2 regions of the Sphingomonas sp. FARSPH genome follow, and region 1 is predicted to be linked to the other one. Evidence: riboswitches for the same ligand, from Rfam matches in the RefSeq annotation. Region 1 holds a riboswitch; the other holds the start of a gene.
The links. Region 1 has a riboswitch for cobalamin ahead of DM480_RS07720 (putative oxygenase MesX). Riboswitches for the same ligand answer to the same signal wherever they lie in the genome.
Positions count from the first base shown of each region.

Region 2: it holds a riboswitch for cobalamin, as region 1 does, so the genes downstream of both, DM480_RS03850 (TonB-dependent receptor plug domain-containing protein) here and DM480_RS07720 (putative oxygenase MesX) in region 1, are expected to answer to the same signal.

Region 1 covers NZ_CP029985.1:1,567,619-1,571,818, reverse strand. The annotation lists gene DM480_RS07730 (Coq4 family protein) at 1-352, opposite strand, end outside; gene DM480_RS07725 (methionine synthase) at 441-1,469, opposite strand; gene DM480_RS07720 (putative oxygenase MesX) at 1,516-2,493, opposite strand; cobalamin riboswitch at 2,620-2,842, opposite strand; gene dnaN (DNA polymerase III subunit beta) at 3,099-4,200, opposite strand, start outside.
Region 2 covers NZ_CP029985.1:766,957-771,156, forward strand. The annotation lists gene DM480_RS03845 (ABC transporter substrate-binding protein) at 1-32, opposite strand, end outside; gene DM480_RS03850 (TonB-dependent receptor plug domain-containing protein) at 215-2,125, opposite strand; cobalamin riboswitch at 2,231-2,435, opposite strand; gene DM480_RS03855 (DUF815 domain-containing protein) at 2,458-3,276, opposite strand; gene DM480_RS03860 (tetratricopeptide repeat protein) at 3,494-4,200, opposite strand, start outside.

The DNA.
Region 1 (4,200 bases):
TCTGGTCGGCATCGAGGCGACTCACCTCGACCAGCCCGTCGGCGGAATAGCCGGTGGTGGCGAGGAAGTCGCGATAGGCCGCGCCGACGGTGCCCGGCGCAAACGTCGCGACCCAATCGCGGTCGGAAAAGCGCTGCGCCAGTTCGACCCGTTCATAGGCCATGCGCCCGCCCTCGCTGGTCGCGAGCAGCCGGCCATAGGCACGTGCGGTGTCGCCGACGTTGAGCGAGCGCATGATGCGAAACACCTGGCCCGTGTCGTCGCCGTTGGCGAGCAGCTTGCCGAGCGCATCGAAGGCGGTGCGCCACGCGCGGCGACCGGTGGTGCCGGGGAAGGGGGGAAGCTTGGCCATGGGGACTTGCGACTCCTACTGACAATGATGTCAGTATAAGAAACTTCGGCGCGAAGACAAGTCCCGCCGCACGCCGTTCGCGCGCGGATCAGTGCATCAGCTCCGCGCGCACGATCGCCGCCCCCGCGCCCAGCGCCGCCAGCTTGCCACGCGCGACCGCGCGCGACAGCGGCGCCATGCCGCAATTGGTCGCAGGATAGAGCTTGTCGGCGTCGACGAAGCGCAACGCGGCGCGCAGCGTCTCGGCGACCTCTTCGGCGGTTTCGATCGTGTCGGTCGCGACGTCGATCGCGCCCACCATCACCTTCTTGCCGCGGATGAGCTCGAGGAGGTCCATCGGCACGCGCGCATTGCGGCATTCGAGCGAGACGATGTCGATGGCGGACTTCTGCAGATTGGGGAAGGTCCGCTCATATTGGCGCCATTCCGGGCCCAGCGTCTTCTTCCATTCGGTATTGGCGGCGATGCCATAGCCATAGCAGATGTGCACCGCCGTTTCCGCGGTCAGCCCCTGCGCGGCGCGTTCCAGCGTCGCGATGCCCCAGTCGTTCGCCTCGTCGAAGAAGACGTTGAAGGCGGGCTCGTCGAACTGGATGATGTCGACGCCCGCCGCCTCCAGCTCGCGCGCTTCCTCGTTCAGGATCCGCGCGAATTCCCAGGCGAGCTTTTCGCGGCTGCCGTAATGCGCATCGTATAGCGTATCGATCATCGTCATCGGCCCGGGCAGCGTCCATTTGATCGGCTGGTCCGTCTGCGCGCGCAGGAATCTGGCATCCTCGATGAAGACCGGCGCGGGCCGCGCGACCGCGCCGACGACGGTCGGCACGCTGGCGTCGTAGCGATCGCGGATCCGCACCACCCGGCGCGCGTCGAAATCGACGCCGCTCAGATGTTCGATGAAGGTCGTGACGAAATGCTGGCGCGTCTGCTCGCCGTCGCCGACGATCGTGATGCCGGCGCGCCGCTGGTCGTCGAGCGCGAGGCGCAGCGCGTCCTGCTTGCCCGCGGCCAGTGCCGCACCCTCCAGCTTCCACGGCGACCAGAGGGTCTCGGGCTGCGCGAGCCAGGCGGGCTTGGGCAGGCTGCCCGCGGTCGTCGTCGGCAACAATATGGTCATGATGCAAAGATCCTGTCGGTGTTCGAAAGCGGTCAGCGGCCAGCTGTCAGCGGCTGGGGGTCGCGGACCAGCGCGCCAGCGCCGCGCCGTGCGGCACGATCAGATGGTCGCGCGCATAGCGGCCCTGCTCGACCGCGAGCCGGCTGCGCTCCTCGCGATCGTAGACAATGCGGGTCAGCGAATAATCCTGGTCGGTCAGGCTGGGTCGATAGCGTTCCGCCGCGACCGAATTGGCGTTGTAGATTTCGGGGCGGTAGATTTTCTGGAACGTCTCCATCACCGCGATCGTGCTGGCGAGTTCGAGGGTGCCGTAATCCCCGACAAGGTCGCCGATGTGGTAGAAAGCGAGCGGCGCCGCGCCGTGCGGCGGCATGAAATAGCGCGCCGTCATCCCCATCTTCGCGAAATAGTCGTCGGTCGTCGAACGCGTCTGCGCCCGATATTCCACGCCCAGGATCGGATGCACGTTCGCGGTGCGGTGATACATCTCCTTGCTCGACACGCTAAGGCAGATGACCGGCGCCTTGTGGAAGCGCGTGCGGTAGGCGTCTGAGTTCAGGAAATGCCTGAACAGATTGCCGTGCAGCTCGCCGAACCGCGCCGGCGCCCCGCCCGCTTTCTGGTGATCGGGCAGGACGATGCTGAAATCGTAATCGCGGACGTAGGAGGAGAAATTGTTGCCGACCATGCCGTCGTGCACCGTGCCGGTGGTGCGGTCCGTGACGCTGGTGTGCAGCATCTCGATCAGCGGAAAAGCCGGATCGGCCGCGTCCGTCCCGATCCGCAACGCCGCGGATACGATGGTCAGCGCCACCGCATAACGATCGCCGGCCGGATTGTCCCAATGCATCAGCGCGTTGAACCGGCGATCGATCATCACCAGCGTGTTGCGCAGATTGTCCCGCCGGCGCTCCCCACGCGCCAGATTGGCGAAGTTCGTGGTGACGCGCGTCGCGTCGGCCGGGCGATAATCCTCGTCGAAGGGAATGGTGCCGATCGTGAACGTGAACCCGCTATCCGTCATGACTCACCTGCTGTTGCGGGCGGGGATCGGGCAGGAGCACGCATGGCGGGGATCGCCCCGGATGGCGGCGCGCACCCCGGGCTTTCGCGTCACGCGCGATCCACCGGAGGAACCCCCGTCCGAGGAACGTTATGGCGTCGAAAGGCAGGTCTCCTGGCTCGCGGGTCGCTGCGGTGGCTCCGGCCTTCCCGGGCTCGTTGCAAAGCCCAGTGACACGAAATGGAGCCGCCGCTCACCGCTTACAGTTGCGGGGGCAGCGCCGGACTCTGTCCTCGAAGGACACCACCGGCTTCCCGTCTTAGCCCCATCGCCATGCCTGGGATGGGGAACCTCGACCCGCCAAGTGAACACCAGCGCACCGCCGCTGTCAACCACGATATAAAGATATCCTTATATCTTTATATCGTGGTCTGGGCACGCACATGCGGGAGCGCGGCGACGCCGCGCCCAGGATGCGAGAGGTTGGTGAAGGGCGAGCCCATGCGGGCGAATCGCCAGGGACCCCTTAGGGTCGCAGCCGGTCAGCGCCGTAGACCACAGCGTCATGCCCGGCGGGTCCGCCCGGGCGCCGCTCGGCCTCCGCAGACACCGCCGGGCGGACAGCGTCAGACGCGCATCGGCATCAGGACATAGAGCGCGGGCGCCTTGTCGTTCTCGCGGATCAGCGTCGGCGCCGCGGCGTCGGCCAGGTGCACCTCCACCGTGTCGCTGTCGATCTGGCCGAGGATGTCGAGCAGATAGCGACTGTTGAAGCCGATCTCGAACGGCAGCGCGGTATAGTCGCCGGGGACTTCCTCCGCCGCGGTGCCGTTCTCCGGGCTGGTCACCGACAGCGTGATCCGGTCGCGGTCGAGCGCCATCTTCACCGCGCGCGTCTTTTCGGTCGCGATCGTCGAGACGCGATCGACGCCTTCCATGAAGCTCTTGGGATCGAGCTTCAGGATTTTGTCGTTCGCGGTCGGGATGACGCGGCTGTAATCGGGGAAGGTGCCGTCGATCAGCTTCGACGTCAGGATCGCATTGCCGAGGTCGAAGCGGATCTTGGTGCCCGACAGCGACACGCCGACCGAGCCGTCGACCTCGTCCAGCAGCTTGCGCAGTTCGGCGACGCATTTGCGCGGCACGATCACGTCGGGCATGCCCGCCGCGCCCTCGGGCCGCGGCAACGTGACGCGCGCGAGGCGGTGGCCATCGGTCGCCGCCGCCTTCAGCACCGGCTCGCTACCGTCGTCGGCGACGTGGAGGAAGATGCCGTTCAGATAGTAGCGCGTTTCTTCGGTCGAGATGGCGAAGCGCGTCTTGTCGATGATCTGCTTCAGCGTTTCGGACGGGATTTCGAACTGCGTCGGCAATTCGCCTTCCGCGATCACCGGGAAGTCGTCGCGCGGCAACGTGCCAAGGCTGAACCGCGCGCGGCCCGCAACGATCGTCATCCGGCCTTCCGCGGCGGTCAATTGCACCTGCGCGCCCTCGGGCAGCTTGCGCGCGATGTCGAACAAGGTGTGCGCCGACACCGTCGTCGCGCCCGGCTGATCGACCGCGGCCTGCACCGATTCGTTGATCTGCAGATCGAGGTCGGTCGCCATCAGCCGGAGCGCGCCTTCCGCCGTCGCCTCCAGCAGCACGTTCGACAGGATGGGGATGGTGTTGCGGCGCTCCACCACCGACTGGACATGGCTCAGCCCCTTGAGGAGCGTCGCGCGTTCG
Region 2 (4,200 bases), 800 kb from region 1:
AGCGTCGCGCCGAGCCACACACCCGCCGTCACCCCGGACTTGGTCCGCGGTCCCCTCTGCGGCGAGCGGCAACGCGCGAGCCTCTTCCCCTGCGTTTGCGGCTTGGTGGACCCCGGACCAAGTCCGGGGTGACGAAGCATGTTGGGCAAGCAGCTGCCCGGCCAACGAAGCAACCCCCGGCACCGCGGGGGCGATGACGGGGATGCCTGCGTCGTCACAGCTTCACGCGCACCCCGCCATAGGCCGCGCGGCCGTAGGTGCCGTATTCGGCGACCGCCTGATACCGTTCGTCGGTGACGTTATCGATGCGGCCATAGATAGAGAAGCGATCCCCCAGCGGCAATTCGGCGCGGACCGAGGCGAGCGCGTAGCCGTCGAGCGCCACGCGGTCGCCGTAGCTGTCGACGTCGACGCTGTCACCGACGATCTGCACCGTGCCGCCGATGCCAAGGCCGAAGGGCAGGCGATAATCGATGACGAACGCTGCCGTCTGCTTGGGCCGGCGCAGCAGGTCGGTGCGGAAGGCGGCGCCCGGCGTGCGGTTCTCGCTGTCGATATACGATACGTTCGCCGACACGGTCAGCGCATCGACGGGCCTGAGGCCGATCGCGAACTCGACCCCTTGCGCGCGGGTGCGCTGGATGTTGTCGTAGACGCCGAACGGCCGGTTGACGCAGATCGAGCCGGCATTCGCCTGTTCGGCGCGCGAACAGCCGCGGAAGTTGATCTGATTGCGCGTGTCGCGGTGGAAATACGTCGCGCCCAACGTCGCGCGCCCGGCGAGCAGGGTCTGCTGGATACCGAGATCGTAGTTGGTCGCGGTTTCGGGGTCGAGGCGCGTATTCCCGTACGGGCTGTACAATTGATACAGGGTCGGCGCCTTGAACCCTTCGCCATAGCTGGCGCGCAGCACGGTGCCCGTCGCCAGCGCCAGCGCGGCGTCCGCACCGAACGTGGTGTGGTTGCCGAACGTGTCGTGGTCGTCGTTGCGCACGCCGCCGGTGATCGTCAGCACCTGCACCGGCTTTACGATCAGTTCGCCATAGACGGACGTGATGCCGACCGAGCGGCGAAGGCTGGCGTCGCGGTAGCGGCTGGTTTCATGCTCGACGCCGCCGACGACGCGGACCTGGTCGATCGGCTGATAATCGCCCTGATATTCGTAGCGTTCCGACCGGCCGCGGAAGGGCGAGGGCGTCGCGCCGGGCCGCGCATAGGTGTCGCGGTTGATGTCGGCGATCGTGAAGCCGATGCGGTTGCGGAACGTGCCGAAATTGGCGTGGACGCCGGCATAGCCGTACAGCTCGTTCGCGGTCGAATAGCTGGGATCGTCGGCGAAGATGTAGAGCGGCGCGGGATAGCCGTCGGTCTCGGTCCTGCTGTTCGCCCAATAGCCGCGCAGGTCGATGCCGACGCCGTCGGTGAGGGCGACGCCGACGCGGCCCGTCGCGCCATATTGGCGATAGCCGTCGCGCTCCGTGCCGATCGCCGCCGACGAGATGCCGTCGCTGCGCAGATAGCCGCCGGTCAGCGCGGCGGACACCGCGCCGCTGCGACCCGACAGGCCGCCCTGCGCATAGAGCGTGTCGGCATAGCCGTATTCGACGCTGCCGCGCGCCGCGAGGCGATCGGTCGGCTCTTCGGTGATGACGTTGACGACGCCGCCGATCGCCTGGCTGCCCCAGGGGACGGAATTGGGGCCGCGCAACACCTCGATCCGCGCGACGCTGGCGGACAGCAGGTTCGCAAAGTCGAAGCCGCCGCCGGGCGAGGACGGATCGTTGACGCGCACGCCGTCGATCACGACCAGGGTCTGTTCCGCCTCCGCGCCGCGCAGCCGCACGCCGGTGAAGCCGCCGAGGCTGCCGTTGCGCGTTACGGTGACGCCGGGGGTGGTCGAAAGCAGGTCGGCGACCGAGACGGTCTGGCGGCGGTCGATCTCGTCGCGGGTGACGACGGTCACCGCCTGGCCGACCTCGGTGGCGGGCTGCGCGACGCGCGCGGCGGTGACGATGACGTCGTCGCTCTTGTCGGCGGCGGGCGCCACCTGCGCCGTCGTAGGCGCGGCAAAGGCCACGGCGAGCGCGCACGCGCCGGCGGCGGTCAGAAAACGGGCAGCAGTCATTCCATCCACATCCTTCGTGTCCCGCGCGCGACCATTCGCACGCGGCGGATGTCGTTCGCTCACGAAGGTCCCCCCTTCGGCTGTCCGGCACACCCCGTCCGCACAGTGGATCGACGGTGAAGGGCAGGTCTCCTGGCTCCCGGGTCGTCGCATGTCCCTCCGCCTTCCCGGGCTTTACGCCCAGTGGCATCGTGGAGGGACCGCTATCCGGTCACAGTTGCGGGGGCAGCGCCGGGCTTGCGTTCGCACGAACGCGCACCGGACTTCCCTTTTCACCCCGTCTCCGGGGACCATTCACGGTTTCGGCCTTTACGGGCGCACGGAGCCCCGCGTCAATGCGGCTGCAGTGCCTTGCCCGCGCGCCCGGCGAGTTCGACGACATATTGCCATGCGACGCGCCCCGACCGGCTGCCGCGCCGCGTCGCCCATTGCACCGCGTCCGATGCGTCGAAAGGCAGATCGTACGCATCGGCATAGCCGCGCACGATCGCCAGATAACCGTCCTGGTCGACGACGTGGAAGCCGAGGCTGAGCCCGAAGCGGTCGGCGAGCGCGAGCTGGTCGTCGATACTGTCGCGCGGATTGATCGCGCTCGCCTGTTCGGCGATGTCGCGGACGATCAGGTGGCGGCGGTTGGAGGTGACGATCAGCCGCGTGTTGGCGGGCCGCGCCTCCGCCCCCCCTTCGAGCAGCGAGCGCAGGATGCGCGCGTCCGCCGCCACGTCGAAGCCGATGTCGTCGAGGAAGACGGCGAAGGCGCGCGGCTGGGCCGCGAGCGCGGCGAACAGCGCGGGCAGGTCGGCGAGGCGATCGGCGGCGACCTCGACCAGCGCGATGGCCGCGGACGCGGCCTGCAGATCGCCGACCGCGGCCTTGACCAACGCCGACTTGCCCGTGCCGCGCGCGCCCCAGAGCAACACGTCCTGCGCGGCATGCCCGCCGGCGAGGCGGGTCAGGTTGGCGACCAGCGCGGCCTTCTGCGCATCGACGCCATGCAGCATCGCGAGCGGCAGCGGCGCAAAGGCGCGCGCCGCCGCGAGCGCGCCGTCGCGCCAGACATAGGCGGGATGCGCTAGCGGGTCCGCCGCGGGCGCGGGCGGCGGGGACAGCCGCTCGAGCGCGGCAGCGATGCGGTCGAGGGGATCGGCCATGGCAGGGCGATAGAGCAAGTCGCCGGGAATCTGAACCGGGCGAAGGCCCTTTTCGACCAAGGGTGTTCCTGCGAACGCAGGAACCCAGAGCCCCATAGGCTATCGCGTTCGGCCCTGGGCTCCTGCGTTCGCAGGAGCACGGACGTTCCCCGTTGGTGCCGGGCCATGGCGAAGCGCCGTTCTTCTGAACGACGCGAAATGGCGACGGGCCGGCCGCTTAGCCCAGAATGCGGCGGGCGTGGTCCGCGATCACCGGGTCGGTGGGGGCGAGCGACCGGGCCTTGACCGCAAGCTGGCGCGCGCCATCGGCATCCCCCGCCGCAGCGAGCGCGTGCGCATAGGCGTCGCACACGCCCGCGTTCATCGGCGCGAGGCGATAGGCGGCGCGGGCATAAAGCCGCGCGACGTCGCCATCGCCGGACGCCGCATAGGCGGCGGCGAGGTCGGCGAGCAGTCCTGCGTCACGGTTGCCGGCGAGGCGGCGCACCGCCTCCAGCGTCTCGATCGCGGCATCGGCGTCGCCGCTCGCCACCTGCCAATGGCCGAGCAGGCGCAGGCCGACGAGGCTCTGCGGATTCTGCTGGAGATACAGCGACAGCGCCGCCGCCGCGGCGCGAGGGTTCCCGGCGCGGCCCCAGGCATCGACGACGCGCAGCATCGTCGGCTCGTCGAAGGCAAGGTCGGCGGCACGCGCATAGACGGGCGCGGCTTCCGCATAGCGGCCGCCGATCGCCAGCGCGTCGCCGAGCGCGAGCAGCGGTGCGGGCGCGCCCGGCGCCTGCGCGACGAGGGCGCGGGCGCGCGCGACCGCGCCGGCAACATCGCCCGCGGTCAGCTGCGCGCGGAGGACGCCGAGCACGTAATTGGGATCGTCGGGCGCGGCGGCGGCATCGGCGACGCGCGCGGCGACGCCCTGATCGCTGG